Regions from separate parts of the Spirillospora sp. CA-142024 genome, predicted to be linked through region 2. Evidence: riboswitches for the same ligand, from Rfam matches in the RefSeq annotation. Region 2 holds a riboswitch; the other holds the start of a gene.
The links. A riboswitch is a leader RNA that binds a small molecule or an ion and turns the genes downstream of it on or off. The one in region 2 is predicted to bind glycine.
Positions count from the first base shown of each region.

Region 1: it holds a riboswitch for glycine, as region 2 does, so the genes downstream of both, gcvT (glycine cleavage system aminomethyltransferase GcvT) here and gcvP (aminomethyl-transferring glycine dehydrogenase) in region 2, are expected to answer to the same signal.

Region 1 covers NZ_CP192077.1:7,534,645-7,544,801, forward strand. Annotated here, with positions in the region: gene ACQPZP_RS35545 (glutamine synthetase family protein) at 1-400, shown strand, start outside; gene ACQPZP_RS35550 (aldehyde dehydrogenase family protein) at 409-1,782, shown strand; gene ACQPZP_RS35555 (3-oxoacyl-ACP reductase) at 1,797-2,561, shown strand; glycine riboswitch at 2,644-2,739, shown strand; glycine riboswitch at 2,744-2,831, shown strand; gene gcvT (glycine cleavage system aminomethyltransferase GcvT) at 2,905-3,999, shown strand; gene gcvH (glycine cleavage system protein GcvH) at 4,015-4,404, shown strand; gene glyA (serine hydroxymethyltransferase) at 4,401-5,657, shown strand; gene ACQPZP_RS35575 (L-serine ammonia-lyase) at 5,713-7,086, shown strand; gene ACQPZP_RS35580 (LysE family translocator) at 7,154-7,774, shown strand; gene ACQPZP_RS35585 (TetR/AcrR family transcriptional regulator) at 7,811-8,419, opposite strand; gene ACQPZP_RS35590 (MMPL family transporter) at 8,515-10,157, shown strand, end outside.
Region 2 covers NZ_CP192077.1:4,530,304-4,540,460, reverse strand. Annotated here, with positions in the region: gene ACQPZP_RS21805 (tetratricopeptide repeat protein) at 1-231, opposite strand, end outside; gene gcvP (aminomethyl-transferring glycine dehydrogenase) at 426-3,308, opposite strand; glycine riboswitch at 3,368-3,479, opposite strand; glycine riboswitch at 3,480-3,574, opposite strand; gene ACQPZP_RS21795 (lysylphosphatidylglycerol synthase transmembrane domain-containing protein) at 3,841-6,318, shown strand; gene ACQPZP_RS21790 (MerR family transcriptional regulator) at 6,322-6,927, opposite strand; gene ACQPZP_RS21785 (bifunctional nuclease family protein) at 7,395-7,865, opposite strand; gene ftsR (transcriptional regulator FtsR) at 8,008-8,739, opposite strand; gene ACQPZP_RS21775 (FHA domain-containing protein) at 8,789-9,319, opposite strand; gene ACQPZP_RS21770 (DUF881 domain-containing protein) at 9,630-10,157, opposite strand, start outside.

The DNA.
Region 1 (10,157 bases), 3.0 Mb from region 2:
GTTCGCGCCGACGGCGATCAAGTGGGGCGTCGACAACCGGACGTGCGCGCTGCGGCTCGTCGGCCACGGGCCGTCCCTGCGCATCGAGAACCGGGTGCCCGGCGGCGACGTCAACCCGTACCTGGCGGTGGCCGCGATGATCGCGTCCGGGCTGCACGGGATCGAGAACGAGCTTCCGCTGGACGAACCGTTCGTGGGCAACGCCTACGCGACCGACGCCGACACCGTCGTCGGGACGCTCCGCGACGCCGCCGCCGACTGGGGCCGCAGCTCCCTGGCCCTGGACGCCTTCGGGAAGGAGGTCGTCGAGCACTACGCCAACTACGCCCGCGTCGAACTCGACGCCTACGACCGAGCGGTCACCGACTGGGAGATGTTCCGCGGCTTCGAGCGGTTGTGAGGCTCTTGTTGACGGGTGACGAGTTCGACGTCGTGAATCCGGCCACCGAGGAGGTCATCGAGCGCGTTCCGCTGGCCTCGGCCGAGGACGTGGACGCGGCCGTGGCGCGGGCCCGGCAGGCGTTTCCTGCCTGGCGGGACGTGCCGCCCGGAGATCGGGCCCGGTTGTTGCGGGCGTTCGCCGATCTCGTGGACGCGCATGTGGACGAGCTGGCCGCCCTGGAGGTGCGCAACGCCGGGCATCCGATCGGGCAGGCGCGCTGGGAGGCCGGGAACCTGCGGGACGTCCTGCACTACTACGCGGCGGCGCCCGAACGGCTCGCCGGACGGCAGATTCCGGTGCCGGGCGGGCTGAACGTGACGTTCGCGGAGCCGCTCGGTGTCGTGGGCGTGATCGTCCCGTGGAACTTCCCGATGCCGATCATGGGCTGGGGGCTGGCGCCGGCGCTGGCCGCGGGCAACGCCGTCATCGTCAAACCGGCCGAGCTGACGCCGCTGACCGCGCGGCGGGTCGGCGAGCTGGCGCTGGAGGCGGGGCTGCCCGAAGGCGTGGTGCAGGTGCTGCCGGGCGCGGGCCCGGTGGCGGGACGGCGGCTGGTGGAGCACCCGGACGTCCGGAAGATCGTGTTCACCGGGTCGACGCGGGTCGGCACGGAGATCATGGCGGCGTGCGCGCCGGGTGTGAAGCGGCTGACGCTGGAACTCGGCGGCAAGAACGCCAACATCGTGTTCGCCGACGCCGACCTGGAGAAGGCCGCCGCGACCGCGCCCTCCGCGGTGTTCGACAACGCCGGGCAGGACTGCTGCTCGCGCTCCCGGATCCTCGTGGAGCGGCCGGTGTACGACCGGTTCCTCGAACTCCTGGAGCCCGCCGTCCAGCGGGTCGTCGTCGGGGATCCCCGGGATGAGAAGACCGAGGTGGGTCCGCTGATCAGCGCGGCGCACCGGGAGAAGGTCGCCTCGTACGTCCCGCACGACGCGCCTGTGCTGATCCGGGGGTCGGCGCCGGAGGGGCCGGGGTTCTGGTTCCCGCCGACCGTACTGGCCGGGCCGTCCTGCACGGCGCTTCCGTCCTGGCGGGACGAGGTCTTCGGGCCGGTCGTCACCGTCGTCCCGTTCGAGGACGAGGCGGACGCGGTCCGGCTCGCCAACGACACGCCCTACGGGCTGTCCGGCTCGATCTGGACCCGCGACGTCGGGCGCGCCCTGCGCGCGTCCCGGGCCGTCGAGGCCGGGAACCTGTCGGTGAACTCGCACGCGTCCGTCCGCTACTGGACGCCGTTCGGCGGGTTCAAGCGGTCGGGCCTCGGCCGCGAGCTCGGCCCGGACGCCCTCGACGCGTTCACCGAGACCAAGAACGTCTTCATCGCCACCGAGCAATGACAGGAGTGACATCCATGCAGCGTCTGGAGGGCCGGGTGGCCGTCGTGACCGGCGGCGCGGGCGGCATCGGCCTCGCCACCGCGCGCCGCTTCGCACAGGAGGGCGCCCGGGTCGTCGTCGCCGACCTGGACGAGACCGCCGGCAAGACCGCGGCGGACGAGCTGGACGGCCTCTTCGTCAAGGTGGACGTCACCGTGGAGGACGAGGTCACGGCGCTCTTCCGGACCGTCCACGACGCCTACGGGCGCATCGACGTGGCGTTCAACAACGCCGGCATCTCCCCACCGGACGACGACTCGATCCTGGAGACGGGCCTGGACGCGTGGAAACGCGTCCAGGAGGTCAACCTCACGAGCGTGTACCTGTGCTGCAAGCACGTCATCCCCTACATGCTCGACCAGGGCAAGGGCTCGATCATCAACACGGCGTCGTTCGTGGCCAAGATGGGCGCGGCGACGTCGCAGATCTCCTACACCGCGTCCAAGGGCGGCGTGCTGGCGATGTCGCGGGAGCTGGGCGTGCAGTTCGCGCGGCAGGGCGTCCGGGTCAACGCGCTGTGCCCTGGCCCGGTCAACACTCCCCTCCTGCGGGAACTGTTCGCCAAAGACCCGGAGCGGGCGGCGCGGCGGCTCGTCCACGTCCCGGTGGGACGGTTCGCCGAGGCGTCCGAGATCGCCGCGGCCGTCGCGTTCCTGGCGTCGGACGACGCGTCCTTCATCACGGCCTCGGAGTTCCTCGTGGACGGCGGCATCTCCGGCGCCTACGTCACCCCACTGTGAGGTGAGCTGCCACAACCTGCCATGAGCACGGCAGGGGCTCTTGGGTCTGCAGGAAGAGAAATGCAATAATCAACACCGCCGATGATCCCGTGCGGGAGAGTCCCCGGCAGCCGGCCGGGGACGCCGAAGGAGCAAATCCTCCCCGGAACCTCTCAGGCCCACGGACCGCACGGGCCAGGCGACCTCTGGAAAGCGGGGACCGCGGTCCCCCGCCGAAGGTGAAAGCCCGCCGGGCAGGCGGGTGAAGCTCTCAGGCGCCGATGACAGAGGGGGAGGCACCGAGACGCCCGGTGCGCGAGTGGGACGATGGACCACGCGCGCCCGCGACGAAGGAGCCGAACCCATGTCCGCCGATCCGATCCCCAAGAAGACGCCGCTGCACGACGTCTACCAGGACCTCGGCGCGAATCTCGTCGACTTCGCCGGCTATCTGATGCCGCTGCGCTACGCGAGCGAGACCGCCGAGCACCAGGCCGTCCGCACCGGGGCGGGGCTGTTCGACCTGTCGCACATGGGGGAGATCTTCCTCTCCGGTCCGGGCGCGGGCGCCGCGCTCGACTTCGCGCTGGTCGGGAACCTGTCGCCGATGCCGGTCGGCAAGGCCCGCTACACGATGATCTGCGGGCCGGACGGCGGCGTCCTGGACGACCTGATCGTCTACCGGCTGGCCGACGACACCTGGATGGTCGTCGCGAACGCCGCGAACGCCGCCGTCGTCCGGGAGGCGCTGATCGAGCGGGCCGCGGGCTTCGAGGCCGCCGTGGAGGACCGTTCCGAGTCGTACGCGCTGATCGCCCTGCAGGGCCCGCGTTCGCAGACGATTCTCGAAGGCTTCACCGAGGCGCCGCTCGCCGGCCTCAAGTACTACGCGATCCTCGCCGGGCGGGTCGCGGGCGTCGACGCGCTCGTCGCCCGCACCGGCTACACCGGCGAGGACGGTTTCGAGCTGTTCGTGGACGCGTCCGACGCCGTCGCGCTGTGGAGGGCGCTCGCCGCGGTGGAGGGGGTCGTCCCGGCCGGGCTGTCCGCCCGCGACACGCTGCGCCTGGAGGCGGGCATGCCGCTGTACGGGAACGAGCTGACCGCGGAGACCACCCCGTTCGAGGCCGGCCTCGGCCGGGTCGTGAAGCTGGACAAGCCGGGCGACTTCGTGGGAAAGACCGCCCTGGCGGCGCAGGCGCAGACCCCGCCGGGCCGTAGGCTCGTGGGGCTGGTCGCGCGGGGGCGTCGCGCGCCTCGCAAGGGGTACCAGGTCGTCACGTCCGGCGGCACGCCGTGCGGGGTCGTGACGAGCGGCGCCCCGTCGCCCACACTGGGCACGCCGATCGCCATGGCCTACCTCGACAGCGGCGTCGGGGAGACGGGCCTCGCCGTGGACGTCCGCGGCCGGCATGAGCCGGTGGACGTGGTCGAGCTGCCGTTCTACAAGCGTTCCTGAAAGAGAGAAGTGATCGTGAGCGTTCCTGAGGAGCTCCGCTACAGCGAGGAGCACGAGTGGGTGTCGGGCCTCGGCGGCGAGGACGGCATCGTCACGGTCGGCATCACCGCGCACGCCGCCGACGCCCTCGGCGAGATCGTCTACCTCGAACTGCAGCCCTCCGAGGGCGACGCCGTCGAGGCGGGCGAGCCGTGCGGCGAGGTGGAGTCGACCAAGTCGGTGAGCGACATCTACTCCCCCGTCAGCGGCGAGATCACCGCGATCAACGGTGCCGTGGTGGACGAGCCGAAGGTCATCAACGACGACCCGTACGGCGAGGGCTGGATCTTCAAGGTCCGCATCTCGGAGGAGCCGGGCGACCTGCTCGACTCCGCCGCCTACGACAAGCTGATCGAGGAGTCATGACGTTGTACGACTCGCTCGCGACTGCGGACCCGGAGGTCGCCGAGGCGGTCACCGCCGAGCTGCGGCGGCAGCAGAACACCCTCGAAATGATCGCGTCGGAGAACTTCGCGCCGGTCTCCGTGCTGGAGGCGCAGGGCTCCGTCCTCACCAACAAGTACGCCGAGGGCTACCCGGGCCGGCGCTACTACGGCGGCTGCGAGTACGTCGACGTCACCGAGCAGCTGGCCATCGACCGGGCCAAGGAGCTGTTCGGCGCCGACCACGCGAACGTCCAGCCGCACAGCGGGGCCCAGGCCAACACGGCGGTCTACTTCGCGCTGCTCCAGCACGGCGACACCATCCTCGGCCTCGACCTCGCGCACGGCGGGCACCTCACGCACGGGATGCGGCTGAACTACTCGGGCAAGGTGCTGAACGTGGTGCCGTACCACGTCCGCTCCGAGGACGGCCTGGTCGACATGGACGAGGTCGCCTCGCTCGCGGCCGAGCACCGGCCCAAGATGATCGTGGCGGGCTGGTCGGCGTACCCGCGGCGGCTCGACTTCGCGGCGTTCCGGGACATCGCCGACTCGGTCGGGGCGCTGCTCATGGTCGACATGGCGCACTTCGCGGGCCTGGTCGCGGCGGGCCTGCACCCGTCGCCCGTCCCGTACGCCGACATCGTCACGACCACGACGCACAAGACGCTCGGCGGACCGCGCGGCGGCCTGATCCTCGCCCGCGAGGAGTACGGCAAGAAGATCAACTCCGCGGTGTTCCCGGGCATGCAGGGCGGCCCGCTGGAGCACGTGATCGCCGCGAAGGCGGTCGCCCTCAAGATCGCCGCGTCGGACGAGTTCAGGGCCCGGCAGGAGGCCACCGTCGAGGGCGCGCGGCTGCTCGCCGAGCGTCTTCTCGCCGAGGACTCCGCCAAGGCCGGCGTGAAGGTGCTGACGGGCGGGACCGACGTGCACCTCGTGCTGGTCGACCTGGTGGACTCCGAGCTCACCGGACGGGACGCCGAGGACCGCCTGCACGAGATCGGCATCACGGTCAACCGCAACGCGGTGCCGAACGACCCGCGCCCGCCGATGGTCACGTCCGGTCTGCGGATCGGCACGCCCGCCCTCGCCACCCGCGGCTTCACCGCCGCGGACTTCGCCGAGGTCGCGGACGTCATCGCGCTGGCCCTCCAGCCGTCCTACGACCGGGACGCACTGGCGGCGCGCGTGACGGCCCTCGCCGAGAAGCACCCCCTGTACCCGAACCTCTGACGTCACCGTGCCCCCTCCGGTCCGCGGAGGGGGCACAGCCACAACGAGGCAGCGCATGGCCATCAGCGTTTTCGACCTGTTCAAGATCGGCATCGGACCGTCGTCCTCCCACACCGGCGGCCCGATGGCCGCCGCGCACCGCTTCGCCCGCGGCCTCGAACGGGACGGGCTGCTGGAGAAGACCGCCTCGGTCCAGGTCGTTCTCTACGGCTCGCTCGGCCTCACCGGAAAGGGCCACGGCAGCGACAAGGCCGTCATCCTCGGCCTCGAAGGCGACAAACCCGAACTGGTCGACGTCGACCGGGTGGACGAACGTCTCCAGGCCGTCCGCGAGCGCGGCGCGCTACGCCTGTTCGACGACCACGACATTCCCTTCGTGGTCAACGAGCATCTGCATTTCGAGCGCAAGAAGTCGCTGCCCGGCCACCCCAACGGGATGCGCTTCACGGCCCTGGACCCCTCGGGCGGCGAGCTGCGCGCGAAGGTGTACTACTCGGTCGGCGGCGGCTTCATCCTGGACGAGAACGCCACCGGAGCCGACCGCATCAAGCCCGACGACACCGTCCTGCCCCACCCCTTCGACACGGCCGCCGAACTCCTCGAACGCTGCCGTGAGACGGGCCTGTCGGTGTCCGCCCTCATGCTGGAGAACGAGAAGGCGTTCGGCCGGACGTCCCGTGAGATCCACGACGGCCTCCTGAACCTCTGGCATGTGATGCGCGCCTGCGTCACCCGGGGGTGCAGCCACGAGGGCCTGCTGCCCGGCGGGCTGAAGGTCCGCCGCCGCGCCCCGCAGCTGCACCGCCAGCTCACGGCCGAGAAGGCCGCCGACCCCCTCCACGCGATGGACTGGGTCACCCTCTTCGCCTTGGCCGTCAACGAGGAGAACGCCGCCGGCGGCCGCATCGTCACCGCCCCGACGAACGGCGCCGCCGGCATCATCCCGGCCGTCCTGCACTACTACGACCGCTTCGTCCCGGGCTGCGATGACGACGGAGTCGTCCGCTTCCTCCTCACCGCCGGAGCGATGGGCGTCCTGTTCAAGCAGAACGCGTCCATCTCCGGCGCCGAGGTCGGCTGCCAGGGCGAGGTCGGCTCCGCCTGCTCCATGGCCGCCGCCGGTCTCACCGAGGTCCTCGGCGGCACCCCCGAACAGGTCGAGAACGCCGCGGAGATCGGCATCGAGCACAATCTCGGCCTCACCTGCGATCCGGTCGGCGGCCTCGTCCAGGTCCCGTGCATCGAGCGCAACGCGGTCGGAGCCATCAAGGCCATCAGCGCCGCCCGCATCTCCCTCCGCGGCGACGGCCGCCACTTCGTCTCCCTGGACAAGGCCATCAAGACGATGCGCGACACCGGCCGCGACATGCTCGACAAGTACAAGGAGACGTCGCGCGGCGGTCTCGCCGTCAACGTCATCGAGTGCTGACGGCCCGGGCGCCCACCTGGGGATCTCCGGTTTCGCGCGCGGGCCGGATCGTGTGATGATTTGCGGCATGCCGGTCGATTCTCATCTGCTCGCGATCTTCTTCGTGACCTCCCTCATCGCGATGGTGATCCCCGGTCCCGACATGCTGTTCATCCTCGGGTGCGGCATGCGGGGCGGGCCCCGGGCGGGGCTGCTCGCGACGGCGGGGGTCGCGACGAGCGAGGCCGTGCACGTCGCCGTGGCCGCGGCGGGGCTGGCCGCGCTCTTCGCGGCGGTGCCGGTCGCGTTCACGGCGGTCCGGATCGTCGGGGCCGCCTACCTGATCTACCTGGGCGTCCAGACGCTCCGGCACCGCAGGGACGAGGACGTGGCACCGGCCGGGGTCTCGGGGCGCCGGGCCTACCTCAACGGGCTGGTGACCAATCTGCTGAACCCGAAGATGGTCACCTTCACGATCGCGTTCCTGCCCCAGTTCATCGATCCGGGGCTCGGGCATGTGTGGGCGCAGTTCGCGATCCTCGGCGCCATCCTGATCGTGCTGGAGTTCATCGTGGACGGCACGGTCGGCGTCCTCGCGGGACGGATCGGCGACTGGCTGCGCAGCCGGCACACCGCCCGCCGCAGGCTCAACGCCACGGTGGGGACCCTGTTCATCGGCCTGGGCATCCGCCTGGCCGCGGAGCGCTGACCCCGGGAAAGGATCCGGGCTCCGCGGAGGCGCGGGTCAGCCGATGACCGGGGCCAGATAGCCGTGCAGGACCTTCTTGAGCTCGCGGATCAGGGCCGGGCGGTCTTCCGCCGCTGACCCGACGACCAGCGGGACCATCGCCTGGAAGATCCGGATGGCCACTTCGGCGGTGCGGGCGCGGTCGGCGGCAGGCAGGTCCGGGGCGCGGGCGGCGAGCAGCCCGTCGACGCGCCCGGTCAGTTCGGTGTGCACGGACTCGACCGCCTTGGCCAGGCCGGCGGGCATGTCGGGACGCGCGAACAGCGCCTTGAAGCCCGGGTTGGCGAGGTTGAACTCGATCATCGGGTCGACGGCGCGGTCGAGCACATCGTCGAGGGAGAGCCCGGCGGAGCCGGTGGAGCCGAACGCCTCCTCGTACGCGGCGCGCACCTGGGTGACGAACCGGTCGGCGAGCGCCCCGGCTATGGCCTCCTTGTTCGGGAAGAACTGGTAGAGCGACCCCGGTGAGACGCCGGCCTCCGCCGCGATCGCATTGGTGGTCGCCTTCTCGTACCCCATGCGCGCGAAGACGTCCGCCGCCGCGGTGAGGATGCCCGCGATCCGGCGTTCGCCGCGCGCCTGCCGCCGCGGCCGTGTCTGGTCCATCCGCGCTCCCTGCCGTGATTGCAAATACGAGCAACTACTCGTAATCTGCCGAGTGCGAGTGATCGCTCGTGTTTTCAGTCTAGCGGGGGTGGGTCATGCTCGGCAGGTCGATCGCACGCCGGTCGTGGTGGGTCGTGATCGCGGGGATCCTGGTGGCGGTCGTCGCAGGTCTCGCCGGCGCGGGCACGCTCGGCGCGCTGTCGCTGAACCGCTTCGAGGCGCCCGGGTCGGAGTCGATGCGGGCACGCGACGCGCTGGCCCGCGACCACGGGACCGGCAGCCCGAACGTGGCGCTGCTCGTCACCGCGCGGCACGGCACCGTCGACGGGCCCGAGGCCGCAGCGGCGGGACGGGCGCTCACCCGGGAACTCGCCGCCCGGCCCGGAATCGGCGACGCCTGGTCGTACTGGACTCAGGGCACCCGGACGCTGCGCAGCGAGGACGGGCGGCAGGCCCTCGTCCTGGCCTGGGCCCCGGGCGACGCCGACCGGGTGCGCCGCGAACTGCTGCCCCGCCTCGCGCCGGACTTCGACCGGCGGAGCGCCGACGTCACCGTCCAGGTCGGCGGCGGCGACGAGGTGTTCCGGCAGGTCATGGAGCATTCCCGGCGGGACTTCCTGCGCGCCGAGGCGATCATCCTGCCGGTGGTGTTCGTGCTGCTGTGGCTGGTGTACCGGCGGGTCGCGGCCGCGCTGGTCACGCTCGGCACCGGGCTGTTCGCCGTGCTCGGGTCGCTCGCCCTGTTGCGGGCCGCCCTGGCGGTCACCGAGATCTCGACCTTCGCCTCGAACGTCGTGCTCGTCATGGGCATCGGGCTCGGCGTCGACTACGGCCTCTTCGTCGTCTTCCGGTTCCGGGAGGAACTGCGGGCCGGTGCCGAGGTACCGGAGGCGGTCGCCCGGACCGTGCGCGGCGCGGGCCGCACCGTGGTGTTCAGCGGCGTCACCGTGGCCGCCTCCCTGTCGGTGCTGCTGGTGTTCCCCTTCCCGTTCCTCAACTCGTTCGCGTACGCGGGCGTCGCCGTGGTGGCGGCCGCCGTCCTCGGCGCGACCGTGCTGCTGCCCGCGGCGCTGCGGCTGCTCGGCCACCGGGTGGAACGGCGCTCCGTCCCCTCCGGCGAAGGCTTCTGGCACCGCTTTCCCGCGCTGGTCATGCGCCGTCCGCTGCTGTTCGGCGGGACGGCGCTCGGGCTCCTGCTCGTCCTCGGGTCTCCGGTCCTGGACGTGCGCTTCGGCGTGCCCGACGACCGCGTCCTGCCGCAGTCCGCGCCGGCGCGGCAGATGTACGACCGGATCCGGGACGGCTTCGCCCAGGAGGAGGCCGACGCCGTCCACATCGTCGCCCGCTCCGCCGACCCCGCCGAGATCGGCCCCTACGCCGCCCGGCTGTCGCGGCTGGACGGCGTCGTCCGGGTCGACTCGTCCGCCGGCTCCTACAGCGGCGGCCGGTCCGCCGCGGCGCCGGACGGGGCCCGCCTCACCGCCGGATCCGGCTCACGGCTGGTGCTGGTCGCCACCTCCGACCGGCAGCAGAACGACACGCTCGGCCTGGTCAGGGACGTGCGCGCGGTCCACGCCCCGTTCGGCGTGCTGGTCGGCGGCGCCCCCGCCGAGATGGCCGACTACCGGGACGGGGTGACCTCCCGGCTGCCGCTCGTGGCCGGGCTCATCGTGGCGGTCACGCTCGCCGTCCTCTTCCTGATGACCGGCAGCGTGATCGCGCCACTGAAGGCGAGCGT
Region 2 (10,157 bases):
GGTCGCGATCGCGGCCCGGTCCGCCTCCCGGGCCCGCTCCACCTCCCCGGCGTCGTCGAGGACGACCGCCAGCCCCAGCGCGGCCTGCGCCCGGCAGGACGTCCCGCCCAGGGCGAGCACCTTCTGGAACAGCAGTGCCGCCCGCTCCGCCTCACCGTTCTCGGCGAGGCTCCGGGCCTCCTCGCACAACCGCGCCGCGTCGTCGGATACCGGTTCCGGGGACTCGCTCATCGCTCTTCTGCCCTCTGGGGGTCGGGGTCCGCAAAGAGACTAGCGACCCGGCCCCGCCGCGTCCCGCGACGACACCCCGAAACCCCCAGCAAGATCACTAATCGGTCCCGTTCTGCCCAGGGAGCGACCCCCTGGAACCCCCGTCACGGGCCGTGCGACCTCCGGCCACCCGGCCCGTTGTCCCGGTGCGCGGCTCAGTCCTCGAAGGCCTCCGGGGGCGGGCAGGAGCAGACGAGGTTGCGGTCGCCGTAGGCCTGGTCGATGCGGCGGACGGGCGGCCAGTACTTGGCCTCGCGGAGGGACGGCAGCGGATAGGCGGCCTCCTCGCGGGTGTAGGCGTGCTTCCAGTCGTCGGAGACCAGGCAGCCGGCGGTGTGCGGCGCGTTCTTGAGCGGGTTGTCCTCGGCGTCGTAGCCGCCGTCGGCGACCCGCCGGATCTCCCGGCGGATCTCGATCATGGCGTCGCAGAACCGGTCGAGCTCGGCGAGGTCCTCGGACTCGGTGGGCTCGATCATCAGGGTGCCGGCGACGGGGAACGAGAGGGTCGGCGCGTGGAAGCCGTAGTCGATGAGGCGCTTGGCGACGTCCTCGGCGGTGATCCCGGTCTCCTTGGTGATCTTGCGGAGGTCGGCGATGCACTCGTGCGCGACGAGGCCGTTCCGCCCGGTGTAGAGGATCGGGTAGTGCGGGCCGAGGCGGGCGGCGAGGTAGTTGGCGCCGACGATCGCGCCCTCGGTGGCGGCGCGCAGGCCGTCCGGGCCCATCATCGCGATGTAGGCCCAGGAGATCGGCAGGATGCCCGCCGACCCCCACGGCGCCGCGGAGATCGGGCCGACGCCGGTCTCCGGGCCGGCCTCCGCGCGGAGCGGGTGGCTGGGCAGGAACGGGGCCAGATGCGCGCGGACGCCGATCGGGCCGACGCCGGGACCGCCGCCGCCGTGCGGGATGCAGAACGTCTTGTGCAGGTTGAGGTGCGAGACGTCCGAGCCGAACTCGCCGGGGCGGGCGAGGCCGACGAGCGCGTTGAGGTTGGCGCCGTCCACGTAGACCTGGCCGCCGGCCTCGTGCACCGCCGCGCACACGTCGGTGATGCTCTCCTCGAAGACGCCGTGCGTGGACGGGTAGGTCACCATGATCGCGGCGAGCCGGTCCCCGTGCTTGCCGATCTTGGCGTGCAGGTCGTCCAGGTCGACGTTGCCGCCCTCGTCGCACGTGACCACGACGACGCGCATGCCCGCCATCACCGCGCTGGCCGCGTTGGTGCCGTGCGCGGAGGAGGGGATCAGGCAGACGTCGCGGTGCTCCTCGCCACGGGACGCGTGGTAGCCGCGGATGGCGAGCAGGCCGGCCAGCTCGCCCTGGGAGCCGGCGTTCGGCTGGACGGAGACCTTCGCGTACCCGGTGATCTCGGCGAGGTACTCCTCCAGCTCACCGATCAGCTCGACGTAGCCGGCGGCCTGGTCGAGCGGCGCGAACGGGTGGACGTTCGCGAACTCGGGCCAGGTCACCGGCTCCATCTCGGCCGTGGCGTTCAGCTTCATCGTGCAGGAGCCGAGCGGGATCATCGAGCGGTCGAGCGCGATGTCCTTGTCCTGGAGCCTGCGCAGGTAGCGCAGCATCGCGGTCTCGGAGCGGTGCGCGTGGAAGACCGGGTGGGTCAGGTAGGGGCTCTCGCGGCGCAGGGCGTCCGGGAACGCCTCGGCCACCTCGCCGACGGCCGCGCCGGACGCCGTGACGCCGAACGCCTCCAGCACGGCCGTCACATGCGCGGGCAGCGTCGTCTCGTCGCAGGCGATCCCGACGTGGTCGGCGTCCGCGGGCCGCAGGTTGATCCCGCGGTCGCGGGCCGCCGCGACGACCTCGGCGGCCCGGCCGGGCACGCGGGCGAGGACGGTGTCGAAGAACGCCTCGTGGACGACCTCCACGCCCCCGGCGCGCAGCCCGGCGGCGATCTCGGCGGCGCGGCGGTGCGCCCGCTGCGCGATCGCGGCCAGCCCCTCGGGCCCGTGGTAGACCGCGTACATGCTCGCCATCACGGCGAGGAGGACCTGCGCGGTGCAGATGTTGCTGGTGGCCTTCTCCCGGCGGATGTGCTGCTCGCGGGTCTGCAGCGCGAGCCGGTAGGCGGCGGCGCCGTCCGCGTCGACGGACACGCCGACGAGCCGTCCGGGAAGCTGCCGCTGGATGCCCTCGCCGACCGCCATGTAGCCGGCGTGCGGGCCCCCGAACCCGTAGGGGACGCCGAACCGCTGCGCGGAGCCCACCGCGATGTCGGCGCCGGACTCGCCGGGCGGCCGCAGCAGCGTCAGCGCGAGCAGGTCCGCGGCGACGACCGCCTTGGCGCCGCGCCCGTGTGCCTGCGCGATGACCGGCTCCAGGTCGCGGACGGCGCCGGACGTGCCCGGGTACTGCAGCAGCACGCCGAAGAAGTCGCCGTCCGGCAGCCCGGCGGACAGGTCGGCGGTGACCACCTCGATGCCGAGCGGGACCGCGCGCGTCCGGACGACCTCGATCGTCTGCGGGAGCGTGTCGGCGTCGACGAGGAACGTCCCCGGCTCCTTGCGCTTGGAGACGCGGTGCGCGAGGGCCATCGCCTCGGCGGCGGCGGTGCCCTCGTCCAGCATGGAGGCGTTGGCGACGGGCAGCCCGGTCAGGTCGGCGACGACCGTCTGGAAGTTCAGCAGGGCCTCGAGCCGGCCCTGGGAGATCTCCGGCTGGTAGGGCGTGTAGGCGGTGTACCAGCCGGGGTTCTCCAGCACGTTCCGCATGATCACACCGGGGGTGGTCGTCCCGTGGTAGCCCAGCCCGATCATGGAGGTGAGCACGGTGTTGCGGGACGCCAGTTCGCGGAGCCGCTCCAGCGCGGCGGTCTCGCTCAGCGCGGGCGGCAGGTCCAGCGGGCGGGAGGTGCGGATCGCGGCGGGGACCGCGTCGTCGATCAGCGCCTCGATGCCGGAGTAGCCGATGGCGGCGAGCATCCTGGCCTGGTCGGCGGCCGAGGGGCCGACGTGCCGGTCGGCGAACGCGGAACGGGGGTGCTGCGGCGAGGCCACGGGGGCGAAGAACTGGCCGGTCATGGAGAGCCTCCTGGCTGCTGCGGTCGCTCAGGGCCACCGCCGGCACGGGCCGGCGGCCGGTCTCCCCCTCTGTCATCGGCACCTGAGAGCTTCACCCGCGCGGCGGGGTTTCCCCTTCGGTGAGCCGCCCTTCCCCGTGTGCGGGGATCGACGCCTGCTTTCCAGAGGTGCCTCGCCCGCGCGGTCCTTTTGCCTGAGAGGTTCCGGGGAGGTTGCCCCTTCGGCGCCCCACGCTGGCGGCGTGGGATCTCTCCCGCACAGGGTCGACGGCATGTCCTGGGACGAACCCTACCCAAAGACGCGTCCGCCGGTCCGTCCCGCCCCCGCGGAGGGCAGGCCCCGGGCCGCGACGCCGTACCGGCGAGTACGATGTGCTCACTCACCTGGGACGGGACGGCCCCGGGCCACGGGGGCGCAACCGGGGGGCCGCCGGGGTGGACACGCGTCCGGCCGGGCGGCGGCCCGCTCGACGGCGCGCCGCCCGGTCTGGGACGCTGATCACGATGACGGACGGTCGGGGCGGCGGTACGGCGTGACACAGACCCACGACGGCGCGGTGCGCCGGAGGCAGGGTGCGACCGCCGGGGTGCCCGTGGACGAGCCCGCGCAGCCGGACCGGATCCGCCGTCCGTCCGACGCGATCAGGTTCGCGGCCTCGGTGGTGGGGCTGGCGGCGGTGATGCTGCTGGTGTCGATCGCGCAGCAGACCACGCACGGCCTGCAGACCGACATCGCCGAGGGCACCGCGCACGCGCCGCGGCTGCTGCTGACGCTCGCGACGCTGGTGTCCAGCTTCGGGGTGCTGGCCGTCCCGGTCGCGTTCGGGATCGAGCGGCTCTTCAACAAGGACGGCACGCGCGTCGCGATCGCGCTGCTGGCCGCCGTGATCGCTTTCGGGATCACGGTGGGCCTGGACGACCTGGTGGTGCGGGCGGCCCCCGGCGGCGTGCTGGACTCGCTCATCTGGGGCGGCACGGAGACGGCGCCGGTGCACACCGACATCGCCCCGGTGATCGCGTTCGTCAGCGCGGTCGGGATGGCGGGCCGCGCCCGCTGGCAGGCCGCGACATGGACCATGATCGGGCTGGCGGCGCTGACCGGGCTCACCGCGTCCTACGCCTCCGTCGCCGCGCTCGCGGCCACCTACGCGCTGGGGCGCGCCATCGGCCACGGCACCCTCTACGCGGTCGGGACGCCGAACCCTCGTCCGTCCGGCATGACCGTGGTGGCGTCGCTGGAACGGCTCGGGCTGCGCCCGAAACGGGGAGCGCGGCTCGACGACCCGGCGGACGACACCGGGGAGGCCCGCCGCTACGGCGTCGTCCTCGCCTCCTGCCCGGCGGACGGGTACGGCGCGCGGCTCCCGGCGGGGCGCGGCCCGCACGGCGACTGGGACCTGGAGGTCCGCGTCCTCGACCGGGACCAGCAGACCGCGGGCCTGCTCTACCGCGTGTGGCGGCTGCTGCGGCTGCGGGCCGCGACGACCGGGCGGACGCTGCGGTCGCTGCGCCGGTCCCTGGAGCTGGAGTCGCTGATGGCGTACGCCGTGGACGCGGCGGGCGTCCGGACCCCGCGGCTGGTCGGGACGTGCGAGGTCGGCACGGAGGCGGCGCTGCTGGCCTACGAGCACGTGCCCGGGCGGCGGCTCGGGGACGTCTCCGACGAGGAGATCACCGACGCGCTGCTGACGGACGTGTGGCGGCAGCTCCGGTCCCTGCAGGCGGGGCGGCTCGCGCATCGCCGGCTGGAGGGCGACGCGGTCCTCGTCGGCGAGGACGGGCTCGCCTACGTCACCGATCTGCGATCCGGGGAGACGGCGGCGGGCGACCTGGCGCTGCGCCTGGACCTCGCCCAGCTGCTCACCACGCTGGCGCTGCGGGCCGGACCCGAGCGGGCCGTCCGGACGGCCGCGCCCGTGCTGGGCGAGGAGGCGCTGGGCGGGGCGGTGCCGCTGCTGCAGCGGGTGGCGCTGTCCCGGGCGACGCGCACCCGGCTGCGGCACCACCGGGACCTGCTCACCCGGATCCGGGAGCAGATCGTCCGGCTCAAGCCGGAGACGGAGGCGGCACCGGCCCGGCTGGAACGGTTCCGGCCCCGGACCATCTTCAGCATCGTGGCGCTGTCCGTCGCGGCGTACATCGTCATCCCGCAGGTGACGAGCCTGGACATCGGCCATCTGGCGGCCACGGCCAGCTGGCACTGGGTGGTCGCCGCGCTGGCCGCGGCGTCCCTCACCTATGTCGCGGCGGCGCTGATGCTCATCGGGTTCGTCCCGGAGAGGCTGCCGTTCTGGCGGACGGTGCTGGCGCAGGTCGCGGCGTCGTTCGTGAAGCTGGTGGCGCCCGCGGCGGTCGGCGGCGTGGCCGTCAACACCCGGTACCTGCAGCGCTCGGGCGTCCGGCCGGCCCTCGCGGTCGCGAGCGTGGGCGCGTCGCAGCTGGTCGGGCTGGTCACGCACGTCCTGCTGCTGGTGCTGTTCGGGTTCCTGACGGGGTCGACGGCGAAGGCGACGCAGGATCTGGCGCCGTCCCGGACGATCGTGATCGCGGTGCTGGCGCTGGGACTGCTCGCCGGGCTCGCGCTGACGGTCCCGCGGGTCCGGCGCGTCGTCACCTCACGGCTGCGGAGCATGTTCTCGGGCGTGCTGCCGCGCCTGGTGGACGTCCTGCAGTCGCCGAAGAAGCTGTCCACGGGGATGGGCGGGACGCTGCTGCTGACGCTGGCGTTCACGCTTTGCCTGGACGCGTCGATCCGCTCGTTCGGCGGGTCGCTGCCCTGGACGACGGTGGTGCTGGTGTTCCTCACCGCGAACGCGGTCGGGTCGGCGGCGCCGACGCCGGGCGGTCTCGGCGCCGTCGAGGGCGCGCTCACGCTGGCGTTGACCATCTCGGGGCTGACCGCGGAGACGGCGGCGTCGGCCGTCCTGCTCTACCGCCTGCTGACGCTGTGGCTGCCGGTGCTGCCGGGCTGGGGTGCGTTCACCTTCCTGCAGCGCAAGGAGGCGCTCTGAGGGTCAGCCGGTGCGGCGGGCGCGCCGCCGGTTGGCGAGCTCATCGTGGGGGTGTTCGGCAGGGTCCGCGTCGGCGGCGGCGGCGCGTTCACCGGGAAGTTCCGCCAGGCTGCCCTCCACCTCCTGCCACACCCGTCCGAGCGCGATGCCGAACACGCCCTGCCCGCCCTGGAGGAGGTCGACGACCTCGTCGGCCGAGGTGCACTCGTAGACGCTCACTCCGTCGCTCATCAACGTGATCTGGGCCAGGTCCTGCACGCCCCGGTCACGCAGATGGGTGACGGCGGTGCGTATCTGCTGGAGCGACACACCCGTGTCGAGCAGCCGCTTCACGACCTTCAGCACGAGGATGTCGCGGAAGCTGTAGAGCCGCTGGCTCCCGGACCCGTGCGCGGACCGGACGCTCGGCTCCACCAGCCTGGTGCGGGCCCAGTAGTCGAGCTGCCGGTAGGTGATCCCCGCCGCGGCGCACGCCGTCGGGCCGCGGTAGCCGACATCCTCCGGTGGCACCGACACCTGCGTGTCGAAGAGCAGTCCCTGCTCCCCGGCGCGCTGGGACGCCATGTGCCTGTCGGGGGTCGCCTTGCCCTCGCCGCTGCTCACCGCCACGCGGACCTCCGGCTCCTATCATCCCGCGGCGCTTCGTCAAGGGGGTTTGACGAATTACACCACGGGTGTTCCACCAGCACGGTAGGTGCCGGTCAGGGCGTGGTCAACGTTCACCGTCGGCGCGTCGCATGCCCGGATGAACCGGCTTCACGTGGGCAAACTGCGCACCTTCGCCGCCAACGCACTCCATACCCCGATGCTCCCCCCGCAAAAACCGCCAGGTCCACCGCAATGGAAGACCAATCGCCCCATGGCGTGAACTTACCCTCCACAGTGACATTCCCCACACACCCCCGACCCGCAAACCCCCAGGCCGACCCCCCTTTCCCCAAGCCAAAGCCGCCCAGGGGGTGCGGGGCGGAGCCTCGCAGCGGGGGTTCCAGGGGGTCGCCCCCCTGGGTGGACGCAGGACGCGCGAGTTTGGGAGCAAGCGAAGCTTGCGACCATACCTCGCCCCGAGCAGCGGCCTATCCGGCGCGGCCGAAGTCCTCGGGGGAGATCGTGTCGAGGAACTCGCGGAACTTCTCGACCTCGTCCTCCTGCTCGTCCGGGATGGCCACGCCGGCCTCTTCGAGGACGTCCTCGCTGGCGAAGATCGTGGCGCCGGTGCGCAGGGCGAGGGCAATGGAGTCGGACGGGCGGGCGCTGACCTCGACGCCGTTGGAGAAGATGAGGTCGGCGAAGAAGATGCCTTCGCGCAGGGCGGTGATGTTGACGGTGCGGAGCTGGACGCTGAGGGCGTCGAGCACGTCGCGGAACAGGTCGTGGGTGAGGGGCCGGGCCGGCAGCACCCCCTGCTGGGCGAAGGCGATCGCGGTCGCTTCGACCGCCCCGATCCAGATGGGCAGGTAGCGATCGCCCTCCGTCTCCTTCAACAGGACGATCGGCTGATTGGAGGGCATCTCGACCCGGACGCCGACGACCTCCATCTGCTTCACTGCGGCTCCCTGCTGGTTCTCGCTGTCTCGATCACCACGTGCAGCGGGTCGAATCCTGACCGAACCATGTAGCCAACGTACACCCAGGCCCGGACACCTCGTGGTGCCGCGCGGACGGGAAAATCCTCCGCGGCCCGCATGATCAGGGGTCGAGGCTTTCACGCAGACCCGCGCTGACCAGCGCGGTGTGCAGCCGGACCGACAGCGCGGCGATCTCCCGGGCGGTCTCGGCCGCCTGCTCGTGCGCGCCGCGGCTGCGGCGGCGCAGCTGCGGCGCGACCATCTGCTCGATGAGGCCGACCTGCCGGTCGGCGGCGGCCTTCACGGCGCGCAGGTGCCGGACCTCGAACCCGAATTCGCCGAGCGCGGCGGCGACCCGCGCGATGTTCAGCGCTTCGCCCTCGTAGTGCGTGCCGGTCCGGCGGACGAGACCGTACTCCTCAAGGCGGACGAGGAGGGCCTCGTCGATCCCGGCGCCGTCCAGGAGCTGGCGGCGGGTGAGCCGGACGGCCGGGTCCTCGGCGGTGGTGTCGGCGGCGACGAGCGTGCGGGGGCGGCGACGGGACGGTTCGGCGGCGCCGGTTCCGCGGTCGCCGAGCGGCGGGACGTTCTCGCCGCGGTCACGCGCCTCCAGGTGCTGCCTGATCACGCGCAGCGGCATGTAGTGGTCGCGCTGGGCGGTGAGGACGAACCGGAGGCGCTCGACGTCGGCGCCGCAGAACTTGCGGTAGCCGGAGGGGCTGCGCTGCGGCTCGACGAGCCCCTCGGACTCCAGGAACCGGATCTTGGAGATGGTGATGTCGGGGAACTCGGGCCTGAGCAGTCCGAGGACGTCCCCGATCGTCATCAGGGACCGGGCTGGCTCCGCGTTCAACGCCCCTCCCATCGTCGCCGCGACCTCGCTGTCCCCGGGCGCCGGGCGGTCAGCCGTGCGCCGGGTTGGTCAGGAACACCAGCCGGAACTTGCCGATCTGGACCTCGTCACCGCCGGACAGCCCCGCCTGGTCGATCCGCTGCCGGTTGACGTAGAGGCCGTTGAGGCTGCCCACGTCGCGGACGGCGAACGCGTTGCCCTGACGGGTGAACTCGGCGTGCCGGCGGGAGACGGTGACGTCGTCCAGGAAGATGTCGCTCTCGGGGTGCCGCCCGGCGGACGTGCGGTCCTTGTCGAGGAGGAAGCGGCTGCCGGCGTTCGGGCCGCGCTTGACGACGAGCAGCGCCGTGCCCGGGGGGAGCGCCTCCATCGCCATCTGGTCGGGCCCGACCGGCTCCTCGGCGCCCGTGTCGGTGTCCAGCGCCTCGAACCCGCCGATGGAGATCGTGGACGTGGACTCGCCCGGCGACTCCCGGGGAGGCGGCGGCGCCGAACTCCTCAGCGGAGTGCCGCAGTTCGAGCAGAAGCGGGCATCATCCGGGTTGGCGTGACCGCACTGCGTGCAGTAGACGCTCGGCATCGATCGGCTCGGCCTCCTACCATCGGCGTGCCACCGGCGGACGTCCCCCCTTTGCGGGAGCCGCCTGCGCCACGCGCATCCTTCACCCAACCCCACGCCGGGGACCCGCCCCGGCCACGGTCCAACTCACCGCCCGCTTTCGCGACGGTCGCCGCAACTTACGCGGGTATTACCCGAGGGGTCAACTGGAACGGTGAACCGGCTGGACCAAACTACATTCGCCGATGATCGCAGGTCCATGCCGCCGCGCGGACGGCCGCGATCATGACGCCCGAGCCCGGCGTCCGGTTTACCGTCTCCCCCGTTCCCTCTATGGAGACCGTATCGCGCCGACGGTCACTTTCGCGCGCTGGGTGATCAGGACGGTGGCGCCGGCCCCCTCCAGCGTCCGGACGAGGCCGCCGGGGATGTTGAGCGCCGTCGTCATCGTGTGCGGGTCGCCGATGGCGACGAAACGGTAGGGGGCGGCCAGGAGCCGCCCGTCCGCCCGGACGCCGTCGCGGTCGTCCAGGAAGTAGGTGTCGACGCCGACGCGCACGTCGCCGACCTGGACGACCTCGGCGCCCGCGTCGCGGAGCTCCTCCAGGGCGTCCAGGAGGTTGATCGCCTTGACCCCGCCGCCGGGGTCGTTGATCACGAGTTCGATGCCGGGCCCCTCGGCCGGGAGCGTGCCCGCGAGAAGCCCGTAGGCGGTCGCCCGCTCGCGCGCCTCCTCCAGGGCGGTGCCGCCCTCGGCGTCCCGTTCGAGCCTGGCCTTCGTCTCCTCCAGGTCGCGCAGGTCGCCCCTCAGGCGGTCGGACCGCTGACCCAGATCGGACAGGGTGCCGACGAGCTCGTC